3 regions of the Phytobacter palmae genome follow, and region 3 is predicted to be linked to each of the others. Evidence: predicted binding sites of a transcription regulator. Region 3 holds the regulator's gene; each other region holds the start of a gene.

Region 1 (6,700 bases), on a different contig from region 3:
GGCCTTTGGTGACGTAATCCCCTTCATCAACGGCGACCTGGGTAACCGTTCCGGCAATTTGCGGGGTCAGGGTTACGAGGTTGGCATTGACATAGGCATCGTCAGTGGTTTCGTAATAACGGGCATAGAGGAAGTACCATGCCAGACACCCTGCCGCAATGAGCACCAGGAGAACCAGCAGTATGGCGAAGTTGCGCTTACGTTTACTGGGCGCGCGTTCCGGTTGTGCAGATGAATTTTGCATCTTTATCGTAACCTTATACAGGACAGCTTAACGATGGGGTTTGGTGGCCTCGTCTGGCAGCATTTTGATCAGCAGTTGTACCAGCAGGCGTGACTCTTCCGGGGTCAGACGGGCAGTGAGCGAACTCAGAATCGAGGCCAGCGCCTCATTCTGAAAACGATCGCAGAGAGCCTGCCCCTTCGCGGTCAGCGCCAGAATGACCTGACGTTTGTCTTCCGGATTCGGGTTTCGCAGGATCAGATCCCGCTTCACCATCCGCTCGAGCATCCGGCTCATGGCCCCGGCATCCATCAGCAAATTTTTGCTGACTTCGAGGGGGCTGTTGAAACCTTTGTAGATACTGATCAGGACTTTAAATTGCGCAGCGGTGATATCAGTGTCAGCAAAATAGTGGCTGATAAGCTGATCTTTAAACTGGTTTGCCAGATGAATCAGCAAGCCAAGGTGGAGTTTCGGGTTAGGTGTTTCTGCAACGTCTTTCATAGTATTTGCCTGGTCAATAATTACAAACGAAATTACTGACCAGGCAAATGTTTGTCAACGTGGCGTCAAGAAAAGAGCACAAATCTATACATTCTGAATAGTGCGTTTCGCGTCGCTGCGCATATAGCCGGATACAGTTGCGCCGTTCCGGGGGGCAATGTCCAGACGTTACAGCGGCCCAACGACAGGCCTGAATTCTCCTTTTTGATACCTTTTCAATGCGCTTACGCGCAGGACATCTTTTCTCCCGTTCATTATTTGTTCTCTGTTTCATCATAAAACGATCACACGCCATACCCTTAATGTTGGGCATCCTCGTGATAAATCTGGATGAGACATGAACAGTGCACTGGCAGAACTCCCGGAAACCCTGGCGCCATTGTCACACCACTTGCACAGTGCCCCGCTGCATAAGGTGTTGAGCGTCAGAAATTTAAGCAAAGCCTATAACAACCATCAGACGGTGTTGCAGGACATCAGCTTTGACCTGCACAGCGGTGAGATGGTCGGCGTGATTGGCCGCTCCGGGGCCGGGAAGTCCACCCTGCTGCATGTGCTTAACGGAACACACAGCGCGACATCCGGTGAAATCCTGAGTTTCCCAGATGCCGGTACACCCCGTGACGTTTCCCGTCTTAAAGGCCGCGAGTTGAGTCAGTGGCGCAGCCAGTGCGGCATGATTTTTCAGGACTTTTGCCTGGTGCCGCGTCTCGACGTGCTGACTAACGTACTCCTGGGCAGGCTCAGCCAGACCTCAACCTTTAAATCCTTGTTCAAAGTCTTCACCGCCGAAGACCGTGCGAAAGCTATTGCGCTGCTGGAGTGGCTCAACATGCTGCCGCACGCGCTGCAACGCGCGGAAACGCTCTCCGGCGGTCAGATGCAACGCGTGGCGATTTGTCGGGCTTTAATTCAGAACCCTTCGATTCTACTGGCGGATGAACCCGTCGCCTCGCTGGACCCTAAAAATACGCAGCGCATTATGCGCGTGCTGCGTGAAGTGAGTGAACAGGGAATCAGCGTGATGGTAAATCTGCATTCCGTGGAGCTGGTGAAGGAATACTGCACGCGCGTTATCGGCGTTTCACAGGGACGCATTGTTTTTGACGCCTCCCCTTCTCTGCTGACGCAGGATGTTTTGCACACTCTTTATGGTGATGAAATCAGTCAGCTGCATTAATTCTTCCTTCAATTGAGACAACACAGGCAATGACAATGAAAAAGCAAATTTCAGGCGCATTACGTTTATCGGCATTGATGACAGGTCTTCTGCTGGCGTGGCAGGTGGGCGCGGCTGAACAACCGAAGGAATTAAATCTGGGTATCCTCGGCGGGCAGAACGCCACCCAGCAAATTGGTGATAACCAGTGCGTAAAGGAGTTTCTGGACAAGGAGCTGAGCGTTGACACCAAATTGCGTAACTCCTCTGACTACTCTGGCGTTATTCAGGGGCTATTGGGCGGGAAAGTTGACGTGGTGCTAAGTATGTCGCCTTCATCTTATGCCTCTGTCTATATCAACAACCCGAAAGCGGTGGATATTGTGGGGATCGCCGTGGACGATAAAGATCAGTCGCGCGGCTATTATTCTGTGGTTATCGTCAAAGCAGACAGCCCGTATCAGAAACTGGAAGACCTGAAAGGCAAAGCGTTCGGCTTCGCTGACCCGGATTCCACCTCAGGTTTCCTGATCCCGAACCAGACGTTCAAACAGCAGTTCGGCGGTAATGTTGATAATAAATACAATAACTTTTTCTCCAGCGTCACCTTCTCCGGCGGCCACGAGCAGGACATTCTGGGCGTGCTGAATAACCAGTTCGCGGGCGCAGTAACCTGGACATCGATGGTCGGTGACTATAACGCTGGCTACAGCGTGGGCGCATTTAACCGTCTGATTCGTATGGATCACCCTGATCTGATGAAGCAGATCCGCATTATCTGGAAATCACCGCTAATCCCGAACGGCCCTATCCTGGTCAGCAACAGCCTGCCAGCTGACTTCAAGGCTAAAGTGATTACCGCTATCAAAAAACTCGATACCGACAATCATGCCTGCTTTGTCAAGGCCATGGGCGGCACCCAGCATATCGGCCCGGGGAGCGTGGAAGATTTCAAACAGATTATCGATATGAAACGTGAACTGGTGAATGCACGTTAATTCACGCCAGCTTGCGTTGAAAATAGAGCCCCTGGCTGAGCGTCCGGGGCTTTTGTTCGATTGTTATATCCGCCTGTAACCGGTTAGCCATGAACAGATCGAATACCTCCTTTGAGCAGTATTACCAGAACATCAGAATGCGCCAGAAACGCGACACAATCACCTGGTCGCTGGTGCTGCTTGTACTCTATTTTGCCGCCGGAAACGCCGCGGAATTTAACCTCAACACCATCTGGCATTCGCTGCCAAATTTTTTCGACTATATGCTGGAGACCGTGCCGACGTTGCATCTGTCCACACTTTTTGCCGACAGTCACACCAGAGGGTCGCTGGCTTACTGGGGCTATCGCCTGCCTTTTCAGCTCCCGCTTATTCAGGAAACCCTGCAACTGGCGCTGGCGGCTACGCTGATATCGTTTGTCGCAGCAACGGCACTCGCATTTCTGGCGGCGGGAAACACCTGGTCGCCGCCGCTGGTGCGTTTTGCTGTCCGTGCGCTGGTGGCATTTTTACGGACTATGCCGGAGCTGGCGTGGGCAGTTATCTTTGTGATGGCCTTTGGCATTGGCGTGATCCCCGGCTTCCTGGCGCTCACGCTGCATACCGTTGGGAGTCTGACCAAGCTGTTCTACGAAGCGATTGAGAGCGCTAATGACCGTCCCGTGCGTGGTCTGGCCGCCTGTGGCGCAAGCCATTTCCAGCGCGTCCGCTTCGCCCTGTGGCCGCAGGTGAAACCGCTTTTTCTCTCCTATGGCTTTATGCGCCTTGAGATCAACTTCCGCTCCTCCACCATTCTCGGTCTGGTGGGCTCAGGGGGCATCGGCCAGGAGTTAATGACCAATATCAAACTCGACCGCTACGATCAGGTCAGCATCACGCTGCTGCTGATTATTTTCGTGGTCGCAGTACTGGATACCCTTTCTGGCCGTCTGCGCCAGTGGGTGCTGGAGGGTGGAAAATGAGCCACTGGCTGGACGAACCCGATGTGGCCTTAAGTCGCCAGCAACACAAGGCGTTGTTTCAGGCGCAAGGGCGTTATCTGCGCCGTCTTGGTCTGATTGTCCTGGCGGGAGTGCTCTATTATGTCTGGTTTTTTGCCCGGTTTGGCATCCCCGTCGATCAGGCATTCGACGGCATGAGGCAAATTAGCCGCTACATCCTGCGTATGTTTGTCTGGCAGGACTTTATTCACTGGCCGTTTCGGTACTACTTCACCCAGATTGCCATTACGCTCGCCATCGTATTTGCCGGTACGCTGACCGCAACCTTTATCGCGCTGCTGCTCTCCTTCTTTGCCGCGCGGAATATTATGCAAGGCGGCTTCGCCGGGATGGTGGCATTTTTGATGCGTCGTCTGTTCGATCTGTTACGGGGCATTGATATGGCTATCTGGGGGCTTATCTTTGTCAGGGCGGTGGGGCTTGGGCCGCTTGCCGGTGTACTGGCGATCATTATGCAGGACACCGGATTGCTGGGGCGTCTGTATGCAGAAAACCACGAAGCGGTGGACCGCTCACCAGGGCGCGGGCTGACGGCTGTGGGGGCCAACGGTTTGCAAAAACACCGCTTTAGCACCTTTACCCAGTCATTCCCGACCTTTTTGTCACTCAGCCTTTATCAGATTGAATCCAATACCCGGTCGGCGGCGGTGCTGGGCTTTGTCGGCGCGGGCGGGATTGGCCTGATTTATGCGGAAAATATGCGCCTGTGGAACTGGGATGTGGTGATGTTCATCACCCTGATCCTGGTGGCTGTCGTCATGGCAATGGATGCGGCGTCCGCCTGGCTGCGACGCCGCTATATCACCGGGAAGCCGGTTCCAGCCTATAAAGCACCATAGCGGTTTAGCCGAGCCGCCAGTTCAGCACCGGCCAACGGTGCTGTTCTCCTTGCGCGGCCAGTTGGGGGCACGGATTGACCAGAAAGACGTCGTCAGCATGCAGGCACAGGGGCAGGTCATTAATTGAATCGGTGTAAAACGTCAGCGGACCAGTGCATTGCGGGTGTGACGCCAGCCAGTGATGAAGGCAGGTAATTTTGCCCGCCTGATAGCTCGGGGGACCATCGATGACGCCGGTGTAGCGGTCGTTATCCATTTTGACCTCAATGCCAATGGCGTGCTCAATACCCAGCACAGACGCGATCGCCTTCACCAGCAGGCTGACGGAGGCTGAGATAATCAGTATCGGGCGATGTTGCGCCTGTAATGTGCGGATAAGCGCAAGCGCCTGCGGGTAAATACGCGGGAGGATGTCTGCCTGTACACAGCGCGCCACCTGTTGATCAACAACCTCACGGCTCAGCCCGGTGAGCGGAGACATGATCAGCGCAACATATTCCTGAAGATCCATCTCCCCCCGCGCATAGTCGAGCATCAGCTGTTCTTCATGCGGCAAATAGTTTGGGTCGCTGACATAACCTTCGCGGACCAGAAAACGACTCAGGAGCGTGCTGCTATCGCCATCTAACAGCGTATTGTCCAGATCGAATACGTAAAGCGGTTGCGACATTGTGGTTTCCTTTTTTGTCCATATCAGGACGCAACAGACTGACAAAAAATTATGACACCCCGATGTTGAGCGCCGCACGTTTCAGCCATTGAAAAATGGCGATTTTACGAAAATATGCACACGCTTGTGATCGGGGCATTACTGCTCTGTACCGGTCTTGATCAATGATGCGCCAGTTACGCCTGTTTTTTACTGTAAATACCTACAAACAGTGCTACTAATAAGAAAGGAATTGGCTATCAAATCTGTAGATTCATTCAAATACCTCTAACTTCAAGCAGTGTATATCGTAACGAGACTCACTAGTGCAAATGGAGCCAGATATGAGCATGTCAGAAGATACGTCCCCGGAATCCTCCGCAGGCAAATGCCCTTTTCATGAAGGCGGCGCAAAACCCGCGAAGAAAAGCAGCGTCACCACCAACCGTGACTGGTGGCCAGAGCAATTGCGCGTGGACCTGCTTAATCAACATTCCAACCGTTCCAATCCATTAGGCGACAACTTCAATTATCGCGAAGAGTTCAACAAACTCGACTATTCCGCGCTAAAAGCCGATATCAGAAAAGTGCTGACCGATTCTCAGGACTGGTGGCCTGCGGACTGGGGTAGCTATATCGGGCTGTTCATTCGTATGGCCTGGCACAGTGCCGGGACCTATCGCACCATTGACGGGCGCGGCGGTTCGGGACGTGGACAACAGCGTTTCGCCCCGCTCAACTCCTGGCCGGATAACGTGAGTCTCGACAAAGCGCGCCGCCTGCTGTGGCCTGTGAAACAGAAATATGGGCAGAAGATCTCCTGGGGTGATTTGATCATCCTTGCCGGTAACGTGGCGCTGGAAAATGCCGGGTTCCGTACCTTTGGTTTCGGCGCAGGCCGTGAAGATGTCTGGGAACCGGACCTGGACGTAAACTGGGGTAATGAAAAGAACTGGCTTGAGCACCGTCACCCGGAAAGCCTGGCCCAACAGGCTATCGGCGCCACCGAAATGGGGTTGATCTACGTTAACCCGGAGGGCCCTAACGCCAGCGGCGAGCCGACCTCTGCCGGCGCTGCCATTCGCGCCACCTTTGGCAATATGGGAATGAACGATGAAGAGATTGTCGCCCTGATTGCCGGCGGTCATACGCTGGGTAAAACCCACGGTGCAGCCTCCGCCGACCATGTGGGCGCCGAGCCGGAAGCGGCATCTATTGAATCTCAGGGCTTAGGCTGGCAAAGCAGCTATGGCAGCGGTGCGGGCGCCGACGCTATCACCTCTGGCCTTGAAGTGGTGTGGACACAAACTCCGACCCAGTGGAGCAA
Region 2 (6,700 bases), on a different contig from region 3:
ACACGCCGTAGCGTGACGGTGTTTGATAAAACGGGCGGGCTGGTTAAGCGGCAGGAGATCGAATCCAATCTGCAATATGACGCGGGCGACAAAGGCGCTTACCGTCACTATATGCAAAAAGAGATTTACGAACAGCCGAATGCGATTAAAAACACCCTGACCGGGCGCATTAGCCACGGTGAAGTAGATTTAAGCGAGCTGGGCTCACACGCTAATGATCTGTTGAGCAAGGTTGAGCACATCCAGATCATCGCCTGTGGTACCTCGTACAACTCCGGCATGGTGTCTCGTTATTGGTTTGAATCGCTGGCCGGTATCCCGTGCGATGTCGAAATCGCTTCCGAGTTCCGTTACCGCAAATCTGCCGTGCGTCGCAATAGCCTTATGATCACGCTTTCTCAGTCTGGTGAAACGGCAGACACGCTGGCGGGGCTGCGTCTCTCTAAAGAGCTGGGCTATCTGGGATCGCTGGCTATCTGTAACGTTCCTGGCTCTTCGCTGGTGCGTGAATCCGATCTGTCCATCATGACCAATGCGGGTACGGAAATTGGCGTGGCTTCAACCAAAGCCTTCACGACTCAGTTAACCGTGCTGCTGATGCTGGTGGCAAAACTGAGCCATCTGAAAGGGCTGGATGCCTCTGTCGAACATAGTATTGTCCATGGTCTGCAGACGCTGCCGAGCCGTATTGAACAGATGCTGTCTCAGGATAAACGCATCGCGCAGTTGGCAGAGGACTTCTCTGACAAGCATCACGCCTTGTTCCTTGGTCGTGGCGATCAGTACCCAATCGCCCTGGAAGGCGCGCTGAAGCTCAAAGAGATCTCCTATATTCATGCAGAAGCATATGCCGCTGGTGAACTGAAACATGGCCCACTGGCCCTGATTGATGATGATATGCCGGTTATCGTCATTGCGCCGAACAATGAACTGTTGGAAAAATTGAAATCCAACATTGAAGAAGTCCGCGCACGTGGCGGTGTCCTGTATGTTTTCGCCGATCAGGATGCAGGCTTTGTCAGCAGCGATACCATGCATATCATTGATATGCCGCATGTTGATGAAGTTATTGCCCCTATCTTCTACACTGTTCCGCTACAGTTGCTGGCCTATCACGTTGCGCTGATTAAAGGCACTGATGTGGATCAGCCGCGTAACCTGGCAAAATCGGTGACCGTGGAATAAAGTCGTAAGCACGTCATAACGCATAAAAGAGGTTGCCTGGTGGCAGCCTCTTTTTTTTCAGGATGATGAATCTGTTGAAACGCATAATCGGGCTCAAATTTTTGGCGCTCGTCGACTACTGCGACAAGGTCGACGCAGGGATATCAGGCCGTAAACTTGCCCAGTTAAAACAGCTGGCGGAGGCCTTTCAGGAAATGCCGAAGGCTTACTACATCCGTGGAACGACCTATTTCGGCAGCATATTGGTGTTGTTTTATACATTGCTGTTGAGCTATGCCGGTCTTGCGATTGCGTTCAGAACCGTTACCGGTGGCTGGGGCGTTATCGCAGGCCTTGTTGTCTTTGTTCTGCTTGTGGTGGCGTTATCAGGTGCGGATAAAGGCAGAGCACTATCGCTGAGATTATTTTTAGCCGTCTGGTCGCTGTTATGTGTTTGCAATGTGCTGGTGGCAGGATGGCTGTTGTTTGCCTCTTTCTCCTGGTTAAGTGTCGGTTGTTGGGGCGGGAGTTTACTTCTCTTATGGCTAGCACGGCAGGTCATGAACGGGCCAGAACTGACGAAACTGATACAGTGGCGAGTTTCACTCCGAATTGCGCATTATCGGCGTCAGGCATTGACGCAACCCGGACGCAAATGAATTGATCTACGGCTATTTTTTGTCGCTTTTTGCTGGGACATCTCGCTGGCATCTACTACTTTCTTAATGTCATAAAACGAAAATCTTGCTGACATCTCACTGTCATTAAACACGTTATCTTGCTGATAAATCATACAAGATACGGTTAATCAATGTGAAAACCGTCGTTGTCATCAAACAGTAACAATCATTGCATATAACTGTCATCAAAGTGTCCTATTTTGCTCGTCGTAGCCACTTAAACAACGATTTACGATTCTTGCAGGAGACATTATGAACGTTATGCGTACCACTGTCGCAACTGTTGTCGCCGCGACCTTTTCACTGAGTGCATTTGCAGTTAACGCCGCTGCAAGCCTGACAGGTGCGGGTGCAACTTTCCCGGCGCCGGTGTATGCCAAATGGGCTGATACCTACCAAAAAGAAACGGGTAACAAGGTTAACTACCAGGGTATCGGTTCTTCTGGCGGCGTAAAACAGATCACTGCAAATACCGTTGACTTCGGCGCTTCTGATGCTCCGCTGGCTGACGATAAACTGGCTCAGGAAGGCCTGTTCCAGTTCCCGACTGTTATCGGTGGCGTTGTCCTGGCTGTTAACCTGGAAGGTTTCAAATCTGGCGAGCTGGTGCTGGATGGTAAAACACTGGGCGATATCTACCTGGGCAAAATCAAAAAATGGGATGACGCGGCAATTGCTAAGCTGAACCCGGGTAAAAAACTGCCTTCTCAGAACATCGCTGTCGTGCGTCGCGCTGATGGTTCTGGTACCTCTTTCGTGTTTACCAGCTACCTGGCAAAAGTTAACGAAGAGTGGAAATCATCTGTCGGCGCTGGCTCTACTGTTAACTGGCCGACCGGTCTGGGCGGTAAAGGTAACGACGGTATCGCGGCATTCGTACAACGCCTGCCGGGCTCAATTGGTTATGTTGAATATGCTTATGCTAAGCAGAATAACCTGACTTACACAAAGTTGCTGTCTGCTGATGGCAAGCCGGTTAGCCCGACCGAAGAAAGCTTCTCCAATGCGACGAAAAACATCGACTGGAGCAAATCTTTCGCGCAAGACCTGACCAACCAAAAAGGTGCTGATGTGTGGCCAATTACGTCCACCACCTTCATCCTGGTTCACAAAGAGCAGAAAAACCCTGAGCAGGGCGCAGAAGTACTGAAATTCTTCGACTGGGCATACAAAAACGGTGGCAAACAGGCTAATGACCTGGACTACGCTACCCTGCCTGAGAGCGTTGTTGCACAGATTCGCGCTGCATGGAAAACCAACGTGAAAGACAGCAGCGGTAAAGCACTGTACTAATCAAGGTTTTCTCAACGATGGCGGATAAGATAATTATCCGCCCTACCAAAATTCGGTAACATGCTGTTTTCGTAGGCCCGGTAAGCGTCATTGCCACCGGGCGTCGTTCAAAATGATGTCTAACGTAAAGAGTATCTTATGGCTGCAACCAAGCCGGCTTTTAACCCACCGGGTAAAAAAGGTGACATGATTTTCAGCGCGCTGGTAAAACTGGCTGCGCTGATTGTGCTATTGCTGCTCGGCGGCATTATCGTGTCTCTGATTTTCTCCTCATGGCCGAGTATCCAGAAATTTGGTTTTTCCTTCTTGTGGAACAAAGAATGGGATGCGCCGAATGAAACCTTTGGTGCTCTGGTGCCGATTTACGGCACGCTCGTAACGTCCCTTATCGCGTTGCTGATCGCCGTTCCGGTAAGTTTTGGTATCGCATTGTTCCTGACGGAACTGGCGCCCGGCTGGCTGAAACGCCCTCTTGGGATTGCAATTGAACTGCTGGCGGCTATTCCCAGTATCGTTTACGGCATGTGGGGCTTGTTTATTTTCGCGCCGCTGTTTGCCAAATATTTCCAGGAACCGGTCGGTAACGTCATGTCCTCTATTCCGTTTGTTGGTGCCCTCTTCTCTGGCCCGGCATTTGGTATTGGTATCCTGGCTGCGGGGGTTATCCTCGCCATTATGATCATTCCGTACATCGCCGCCGTTATGCGTGATGTATTCGAACAAACCCCGGTGATGATGAAAGAGTCTGCCTACGGCATCGGCTGCACCACCTGGGAAGTTATCTGGCGCATTGTCCTGCCGTTCACCAAAAATGGCGTTATCGGCGGCATTATGCTGGGGCTGGGGCGTGCACTGGGCGAAACCATGGCGGTGACCTTTATCATCGGTAACACCTACCAGCTCGACAGCGCATCGCTCTATATGCCCGGTAACAGTATTACCTCCGCGCTGGCGAACGAATTCGCTGAAGCTGAATCCGGTCTGCACGTTGCAGCCCTGATGGAACTGGGGCTGATCCTCTTCGTTATTACCTTTATCGTGCTGGCAATTTCAAAGTTCATGATTATGCGCCTGGCGAAAAATGAGGGGGCCCGATAATGGCTACGCTTGAAATGCAAACCACCGCAGAGCTGGCTGAATCCCGTCGCAAGATGCAGGCTAAGCGCCGTACCAAAAACCGTATCGCTCTGACGCTGTCGATGGCAACCATGGCATTTGGTCTGTTCTGGCTGGTCTGGATCCTGCTGTCGACCATCGGACGTGGTTTTGATGGGATGTCTCTGGCGCTCTTTACCGAAATGACGCCGCCGCCGAATACGGCGGGTGGTGGGCTGGCGAATGCGCTGGCGGGAAGCGCGCTGCTCATCTTCTGGGCGACCGCCGTTGGTACGCCACTGGGTATCATGGCGGGGATCTATCTGGCTGAGTATGGTCGTAAATCGATTCTGGCCGAAATTATCCGCTTCATTAACGATATTCTGCTTTCCGCACCGTCTATTGTTGTTGGCCTGTTCGTTTACACCATTGTGGTGGCGCAGATGCAACACTTCTCTGGCTGGGCGGGTGTGATTGCGCTGGCGCTGCTGCAGGTGCCGATTGTAATTCGTACCACCGAGAACATGCTGAAACTGGTGCCGGATAGTCTGCGCGAAGCGGCTTACGCGCTGGGGACACCGAAGTGGAAGATGATTTCCGCTATTACCGTGAAAGCTTCTGTCTCCGGGATCATGACTGGCGTACTGCTGGCGGTTGCGCGTATCGCGGGTGAAACCGCACCGCTGCTGTTTACCGCGTTATCGAACCAGTTCTGGAGCACGGACATGATGAGGCCGATTGCAAACTTACCGGTCACCATCTTCAAGTTTGCGATGAGCCCGTTTGCTGAATGGCAGCAACTGGCCTGGGCCGGTGTTCTGATTATCACGCTGTGTGTGCTGTTGCTGAACATTCTGGCGCGTGTCATTTTCGCGGCGAAGAAACACTAATTTTTACGGCGCGGTGAAACGCGGTGCCGAGTGAGGAAAGAGATAAATGAGTATGGTTGATACAACGCCGGGCAAAATTCAGGTTCGCGATTTGAACTTCTATTACGGCAAATTCCATGCCCTGAAAAACATCAGCCTGGACATTGCTAAAAACCAGGTAACGGCGTTTATCGGGCCGTCAGGCTGCGGTAAGTCTACGCTGCTGCGTACATTCAATAAAATGTTTGAACTGTATCCGGAGCAACGTGCAGAAGGCGAGATTCTGCTGGATGGGGATAACATCCTCACCAATACCCAGGACATCGCCCTGCTGCGTGCAAAAGTTGGGATGGTTTTCCAGAAGCCAACGCCGTTCCCGATGTCAATTTACGACAACATCGCCTTCGGTGTGCGTCTGTTTGAAAAACTCTCTCGCGCCGATATGGACGAACGTGTGCAATGGGCCTTGACCAAGGCCGCATTATGGAACGAAACCAAGGATAAATTGCACCAGAGCGGGTACTCTCTTTCCGGTGGTCAGCAGCAGCGTCTGTGTATTGCCCGCGGGATTGCGATCCGTCCGGAAGTCTTATTGCTGGACGAACCTTGCTCGGCACTGGACCCCATTTCGACTGGTCGTATCGAAGAATTGATCACCGAGTTGAAGCAGGATTACACCGTGGTAATCGTCACCCACAACATGCAGCAGGCTGCGCGTTGTTCCGATCACACGGCGTTTATGTATCTCGGCGAATTGATTGAGTTCAGCAACACAGATGACCTGTTCACCAAGCCGAAGAAAAAGCAAACCGAAGATTATATTACTGGCCGCTACGGTTGATTTGCCATACAGCTTTCAGGCTCTAACTGTGTTGGCTGCCTTTGTTCACCCCGGTCGTACCGCGTGATGTACCCCGGGGATTCGCTCAGTTGCCGCCTTGTTATAGTCCAAAAATAGTTGGGCATCAGGAGACACCATGGACAACCTCAATCTTAACAAACATATTTCGGGCCAGTTCAACGCTGAGCTGGAGAGTATCCGTACTCAGGTCATGACCATGGGTGGGATGGTAGAGCAACAACTTTCTGATGCGATCACTGCGATGCATAACCAGGACAGCGAGCTGGCTCAGCGCGTTGTTGAGGGTGATAAGCAGGTGAATATGATGGAAGTGGCTATCGATGAAGCCTGTGTGCGCATTATTGCCAAGCGCCAGCCGACCGCCAGCGACCTGCGTCTGGTGATGGCGATCATCAAAACGATCGCTGAGCTGGAACGTATTGGCGATGTTGCCGATAAAATCTGCCGTACTGCGCTGGAGAAATTCTCTTCGCAGCACCAGCCGCTGCTGGTGAGCCTGGAATCTCTGGGTCGCCATACCGTGCAGATGCTGCACGACGTGCTGGATGCCTTCGCGCGTATGGATATTGACGAAGCGGTGCGTATTTACCGTGAAGATAAAAAAGTCGACCAGGAATATGAAGGTATCGTGCGTCAGCTGATGACCTACATGATGGAAGACCCGCGTACTATTCCGAGCGTATTGACCGCCCTGTTCTGTGCCCGTTCTATCGAACGTATCGGCGATCGTTGCCAGA
Region 3 (6,700 bases):
TAAGGGCATTCACTTCCTGCGGTGACAAACGGCGTCGGAAAGCAATTTGCGACAGCAGGATCATGATCCACACCCATACGGTGGCGAACGTCGCCAGCGAGGCAATCACCAGGAAGACGTTTTCCGGCATGATGTAATTGAGATAAACCGCAAACAGCAGTGCAATCGTCATCACCATAACGGTGACCCATGGAATGCCGCGACGGGAAGTTTTGGCAAATACTTTTGGCGCGCTGCCCTGCTCCGCCATACCGTGCAGCATACGCCCCACGCCAAACACATCGGAGTTAATCGCCGACAGTGAGGCTGTCAGCACAACGAAGTTAAGGATACTGGCCGCGAAGGTAATCCCCATATGCTGGAAAGTCAGCACGAACGGGCTACCGTCAGTCCCCACCTGGTTCCACGGGTAGATAGACATGATGACAAACAGCGTTCCCACATAGAACACCAGGATACGCAGCGGCACCGAGTTGATCGCGCGTGGAATGGACTTCTCCGGCTCTTTCGCTTCTCCGGCAGTGATACCGATGATTTCAATACCGCCATAGGCGAACATCACCATTTGCAGCGACATCACCATTCCGAGCCAGCCGTTACTAAAGAAACCGCCGTTGCTCCACAGGTTACTGATACCTGTAGGCTGACCGCCGTTGCCAATCCCCCAGATGATAATGCCAAAACCGGCGACGATCATGATGATGATGGTGGCGACTTTGAAGAAGGAGAACCAGAATTCCAGCTCGCCAAAGACCTTCACGCTCATCAGGTTGATGGCACAGATGATCAGCACCACGCTGAGCACCCAGATCCAGTGCGGTACGGCGGGAAACCAGACGCCCATATAAATGCCAAAAGCCGTCACATCGGCAATCGCCACAATCAGGATTTCGAAACAATAGGTCCAGCCGGTGATATAACCGGCCAACGGGCCGAGGTTTTCCTGCGCGTAACGGGAAAATGAACTGGCAGACGGGTTGTGCACTGACATCTCGCCCAGCGCGCGCATAATGATATACGCCGCCACCCCACCGATGATATAGGCCAGCAATACGCTTGGCCCGGCCATTTTGATGGCATCAGCGGAACCGTAAAACAGCCCGGTACCAATCGCCGACCCCAGGGCCATAAAGCGAATGTGCCGGGTACTAAGACCTCGCTTTAGCTTGTTCGTACTTTCCATGGTTTCCTGTTCCAGGATCTAAAAAAAACAAAAAACCACGGGATTTAACGTCCCGTGGTTGGTAAACCTTATTATGCAATTAATGGGCGCTGGATGTCACCTGACGCCCGGCAGCGCGATCCCAGCACACAGCCAGAACCACCATTACCACTGTCGGCATCAACCAGGCCAGCCCCTGCTCCGCCAGCGGCAGCCGCTGAGTCCAGGCCGGAAGCATATCGCTAAACGCAGACGCTTTGATACCATCCAGCACGCCAAACGCCAGGCTGATAAACATCGCCGGCGCAATAACGCGGGTCGAATTATGCCACCAGGAGCGCGTGAAGCTTAACACCACAAGTGCGATGCACGGCGGATAAATCATTGTCAGCACTGGAATAGAAATTTGAATAAGATGGCTCAGGCCCAGATTTGACACCGCCATGGAGAAGATGCCCAGGATAAACACCAGCGCGCGATAAGAGAGCGGCAGATACTGCGAGAAGAACTCAGCACAGGCGCAGGTCAGGCCCACTGCCGTTACCAGGCAGGCGATAAAAATCAGCGCAGCCAGCAGAAGGCTACCCGCGCCACCAAACGTATGCGCAACATAGGCATGCAAAATCGCCGCACCGTTGGCAGACTGATCCACCAGCGTCGAGCTATCGGAACCCAGACGGAACAGCGCCAGATACAACAGCGTCAGACCGACACCGGCCATCAGGCCAGCCCAGACGGTATATCGGGTCAGCAAACGGGCTTCCGTTACGCCGCGTGAACGCGCCGCATTAACGATAACGATACCAAACACCATCGCGCCCAGCGTATCCATGGTGAGATAACCGTTCACAAAACCGTTCGAGAAAGCCGCATGCTGGTAGGCATCCATAGCATGGCTAATCGGACCGGCTGGCCAGATGATAGCTGCGACGGAGAGAATGATCAGCGCGATAATTTTCAGCGGTGCGAGAAAATTCCCGACGGTATCCAGCAACTTACCCGGATAGAGCGACACCAGAATGACCAGCGCAAAGTAGATAATGCTGTAAATCAGCAACGGCAGTGAGCCTTCACCGGTCAGTGGCGCAATCCCTACCTCAAACGATACTGTCGCGGTACGCGGCGTAGCAAACAGCGGCCCCACTGCCAGATAACAGACGGTGGCCAGCAGTACACCAGCGACTTTGCCAATCGGCGTGCTGAGGCTGTCGACCCCACCGCCCACTTTCGCCAGCGCGATAACGGTCAGAACCGGCAGCCCCACGGCGGTAATCAGAAAGCCAATTGAGGCAGTCCAGACGTGCTCGCCCGCCTGCAAACCAACCATCGGAGGGAAAATGATGTTTCCGGCGCCGACGAATAACGCGAAAGTCATAAAGCCCAGAGCAACAATGTCTCGTGGTTTTAAATGATGGGTCATAAACGTTTACTGCCTGTGGATGTGATGTTGTAAGTGTAGAAATTTTCGCCTTATTTCAGCGGAACATTAGGGCGGAAATAACCTTAAAACGTAGCGGGAAACACTTCCCGCACTGCGTGACGGAGAATAGTTTTTCGATTTACCACGCAAATACAGTCGGTCTGACGACGTACGGGGCGCAATTTAAACGCTTATAACGTTTAAAGGCAATAAGGGATCGCAAAACCAGATGGTTATACCAACTCCAGGAAAGATACCAGATTAAGATACTGTATATAAGAAAAACGGATGGCTAATCATGCGAACAAAAAATAGTCATGGATACAATTCGTTTGAAGATTCGGGAAAAACGAAGAGTGAAAAGCGGGTCAATGACAGAAATGGAAAGAAAAGCTGACACCTCAGGTGTCAGCTTGCGTTCTTCACGACGAGACGTGCAGGCAAGGTAAAGCTGAAACGGGTGCCTTTACCCGGCGTACTGTCGATCTCAAGCTTACTTTCGTGATGGTTAAGCGCGTGCTTTACGATAGCCAGCCCCAGACCGCTACCGCCAGTTTGCCGGGAACGAGCTTTATCGACCCGGTAAAAGCGCTCTGTCAGACGTGGAATATGTTCAGGTCCAATTCCCGGGCCCGTATCTTCAACGATAAACTGCGCGCCAGAGGTCGCGCGCTGCCAGCGCACGGTAATGTGTGTTCCCGCTGGCGTATGGTTCACGGCGTTATAGACCAGATTCGAAATCGCGCTGCGTAGTTGATCCTCATTACCCAGCACTTTCAGGCCATTGTCGACGACGAATTCAAGCTCATGTTTCTTTTGGCTTAATGTCTGCGCCTCGCGCTCAACAACACGCAGCATCATCGGCACATCAATAATCTCATTCGGCGGTAACGTCGGCGCCGCTTCTATTTTGGATAATGTCAGTAACTGTTTGACCAGGCCTTCCATTCGCGACGTCTGCTCACGCATGGTGTGCAGCGCCTTATCACGCGGCGGCCCTTCCAGCGTCTGCTCCTGCATCATTTCCAGGTAGCCCTGCAATACTGTCAGCGGTGTGCGCAGCTCGTGGCTGACATTAGCAAAAAAGTTACGTCGCGCCCCTTCAAGCTGATGCATTTGCGTCACGTCACGCGCCACCATCAATAATTGCTGCTCGCTGTAGGGCATCACACGGATCTCCAGATGGCGACCACTGTTAAGCACCAGATTAAGCGGGCGGGCGAAATCTTTCGTTTTAAGGTAGCGGGTAAATTCCGGATAACGCAGCAGGTTGAGGATGTTTTGCCCGTTATCGTCCGGCCAGCGTAAATTCAACAATTGCTGCGCCAGACCATTACACCAGAAAATCGCCCCCTCTTCGGTAATCATCACTAACGCATCAGGTAGCGACTCTGCGCCGCTACGAAAACGTTTGATCAGATTACCCAACTCGCGACGGCGTTTTTTGTTGCGCATCTGCATCTGGTGCAGACCATAAAGCAGCGGTTCCCAGCTTCCCGTCCCCGGTGGAGGAGTCATACTTTTATCGACCCACAACCACCAGGAAAGACGCATTAAGTTCCAGAAATGCCAGGCCAGTAACCCGGTGACCGCCGCCAGTAAAAACCAGGGCAGATAACCAAAGAAAGCGCCGAGCAGCGCGGCAGGTAGACAACAAAGGATGAGTTCGAGTACCAGCCTTTTCCATGACAGCCGTTCCAGCACGCGTCACGCTCCTTTCAGATTTTAGAAACGGGTCGAGAAACGATAACCCGTGCCGCGAACGGTTTGAACCATACGATCGTGGCCGCTGTGTTCCAGCGCTTTACGCAGTCGGCGAATATGAACATCCACCGTGCGGTCTTCTACATACACATTCGTTCCCCAGACATGATTCAGCAGCTGTTCGCGGCTATAAACACGCTCAGGATGGGTCATAAAGAAATGCAGTAGCTTAAACTCCGTCGGCCCCATGTCGAGGGGATTTTCCCCGGTCATCACACGGTGGGAGCTCGGATCAAGGCTCAGCCCCTGCATTTCAATGACTTCTTCTACCGCCATCGGGGAGATACGGCGCATGACGGCTTTAATGCGTGCCACCAGCTCCTTCGGCGAAAAGGGCTTAGTTATATAATCGTCCGCGCCCGTCTCAAGTCCGCGCACGCGGTCCTCTTCTTCGCCACGAGCGGTCAACATCATCACCGGGATATCGCGGGTCATCGCTTCACGCTTGAGGTGTTTAATGAACTGAATACCTGAGCCACCTGGCAGCATCCAGTCGAGCAAAATCAGGTCGGGCCAGGGTTCATTAAGTTGGTTCACCGCGCTGTCATAATCTTCCGCTTCGACAGGTTGAAAGCCGTTTTGTTCGAGCACGAAGCACACCATCTCACGGATTGGCGCTTCGTCTTCTACGACCAGAATGCGTCTTGCCATAATTTGCCCTGTTTAATTTGAGTCATCAGCTAAGTGCGGCGCCATTATGCGTCACTTTTGTGACAGATTTATGAAACAAATGACCAACAGGTGACCCAAGCCTTTGTTTTATGACAGTGGGAAATTCTTTCACTGGCGGCTCGAGTGTCCCTGAATGTTATAATCGCGTTTACGCTTTTTTGCCACGGAACCGCTATGCGCATCCTTCATACTTCGGACTGGCACCTGGGTCAGAACTTCTACAGTAAAAGCCGCGCCGCTGAGCACGACGCCTTCCTCACCTGGCTACTGGCCACCGCTGAGGAGCATATGGTCGACGCCATTATTGTTGCTGGCGACATCTTTGATACTGGCTCCCCACCCAGCTATGCGCGTGAGCTTTACAACCGTTTTGTGGTGAAATTGCAGCAAACGGGGTGTCATCTGGTAGTACTGGCGGGGAATCATGATTCAGTAGCCACCCTTAATGAATCGAAAGATATTCTCGCGTGGCTAAAAACTACCGTTGTCGCCAGCGCGGGCAGCGCGCCTTTTTATTTGCCGCTGCGTGATGGCTCGCCCGGTGCGATTTTCTGCCCGGTGCCCTTTTTACGTCCGCGCGACATCATGACCAGCCAGGCGGGACTCTCCGGGCAGGAAAAACAGCTACATTTGCTGCAAGCCATCACCAATTACTATCAGCAGCAATACCAGGCCGCCTGCGAATTACGCGGTGACAGAGTGCTGCCGATAATCGCCAGCGGGCATCTGACCACCGTTGGCGCCAGTAAAAGTGACGCCGTTCGTGACATCTATATCGGTACGCTGGATGCCTTCCCCGCGCAAAACTTTCCGCCTGCGGATTACATCGCGCTTGGCCATATTCACCGTCCGCAAAAGCCAGGCGGACACGAGCATATCCGCTACAGCGGCTCGCCTATCGCCCTAAGCTTCGATGAAACCGGAAACAGCAAATATGTCAATCTGGTGACATTTGCAGCAGGAAAACTGGCGGATGTGACAGCGCTGGAAGTCCCTGTTACACAGCAAATGGCGGTCATTAAGGGCGACCTTGCGTCGATTCGTCAGCAGCTTGAGCAGTGGCGCGGCGGCCCAACCGACGCCCCCGTGTGGCTGGATATTGAGATCGCGACAGAGGATTATCTAAGCGACATGCAGCGAAAAATTCAGGCATTGACCGCCGATTTGCCAGTGGAGGTATTGCTGGTTCGCCGCAGCCGCGAACAGCGGGAGCGCATCCTCGCGGGGGAGCGCCGCGAAACCTTGAGCGAGTTAAAAGTGGAAGAGGTTTTCGCTCGTCGCCTGGCACAGGAGGAGCTCGATGATGTCCAGATTGCCCGCCTGCAGTCGCTCTTTTTCGAAACGCTCCACTCGTTTAATCAGGAGCATGACGCATGAAAATCCTCAGCCTACGCCTGAAAAACCTTAACTCATTAAAAGGTGAGTGGAAGATTGACTTCACCGCCGAACCCTTTGCCAGTAACGGCCTTTTTGCCATTACCGGACCAACCGGCGCCGGGAAAACGACCCTGCTGGATGCCATCTGCCTGGCGCTCTATCACGAAACACCGCGCCTGAATACCGTTTCGCAATCGCAGAATGATCTGATGACCCGCGATACCGCCGATTGTCTGGCAGAAGTCGAGTTTGAAGTTAAAGAGGTCGCTTATCGCGCGTTCTGGAGCCAGAGCCGTGCGCGTAAT

The links. The regulator PhoB, encoded in region 3, activates phosphate uptake and scavenging genes when phosphate is short. The targets are predictions, from matches to a motif close to CTGTCATAAAACTGNCNNAT.
Region 1: a site for PhoB is predicted at 998-1,017, ahead of phnC (phosphonate ABC transporter ATP-binding protein). Genes of this name have one in related genera too.
Region 2: a site for PhoB is predicted at 2,024-2,043, ahead of pstS (phosphate ABC transporter substrate-binding protein PstS). Genes of this name have one in related genera too.

The regions. Positions count from the first base shown of each region.
Region 1 is NZ_JBCIVJ010000009.1:20,965-27,664, reverse strand. It holds gene AAIG39_RS12570 (efflux RND transporter periplasmic adaptor subunit) at 1-244, opposite strand, end outside; gene AAIG39_RS12565 (MarR family transcriptional regulator) at 272-727, opposite strand; gene phnC (phosphonate ABC transporter ATP-binding protein) at 1,065-1,907, shown strand; gene phnD (phosphonate ABC transporter substrate-binding protein) at 1,943-2,884, shown strand; gene phnE (phosphonate ABC transporter, permease protein PhnE) at 2,974-3,846, shown strand; gene phnE (phosphonate ABC transporter, permease protein PhnE) at 3,843-4,724, shown strand; gene AAIG39_RS12540 (HAD family hydrolase) at 4,729-5,394, opposite strand; gene katG (catalase/peroxidase HPI) at 5,718-6,700, shown strand, end outside.
Region 2 is NZ_JBCIVJ010000002.1:484,793-491,492, reverse strand. It holds gene glmS (glutamine--fructose-6-phosphate transaminase (isomerizing)) at 1-1,185, shown strand, start outside; gene AAIG39_RS04980 (hypothetical protein) at 1,251-1,823, shown strand; gene pstS (phosphate ABC transporter substrate-binding protein PstS) at 2,097-3,137, shown strand; gene pstC (phosphate ABC transporter permease PstC) at 3,276-4,235, shown strand; gene pstA (phosphate ABC transporter permease PstA) at 4,235-5,122, shown strand; gene pstB (phosphate ABC transporter ATP-binding protein PstB) at 5,169-5,942, shown strand; gene phoU (phosphate signaling complex protein PhoU) at 6,079-6,700, shown strand, end outside.
Region 3 is NZ_JBCIVJ010000001.1:464,009-470,708, forward strand. It holds gene proY (proline-specific permease ProY) at 1-1,183, opposite strand, end outside; gene brnQ (branched-chain amino acid transporter carrier protein BrnQ) at 1,263-2,582, opposite strand; gene phoR (phosphate regulon sensor histidine kinase PhoR) at 2,991-4,286, opposite strand; gene phoB (phosphate response regulator transcription factor PhoB) at 4,308-4,997, opposite strand; gene sbcD (exonuclease subunit SbcD) at 5,193-6,395, shown strand; gene sbcC (exonuclease subunit SbcC) at 6,392-6,700, shown strand, end outside.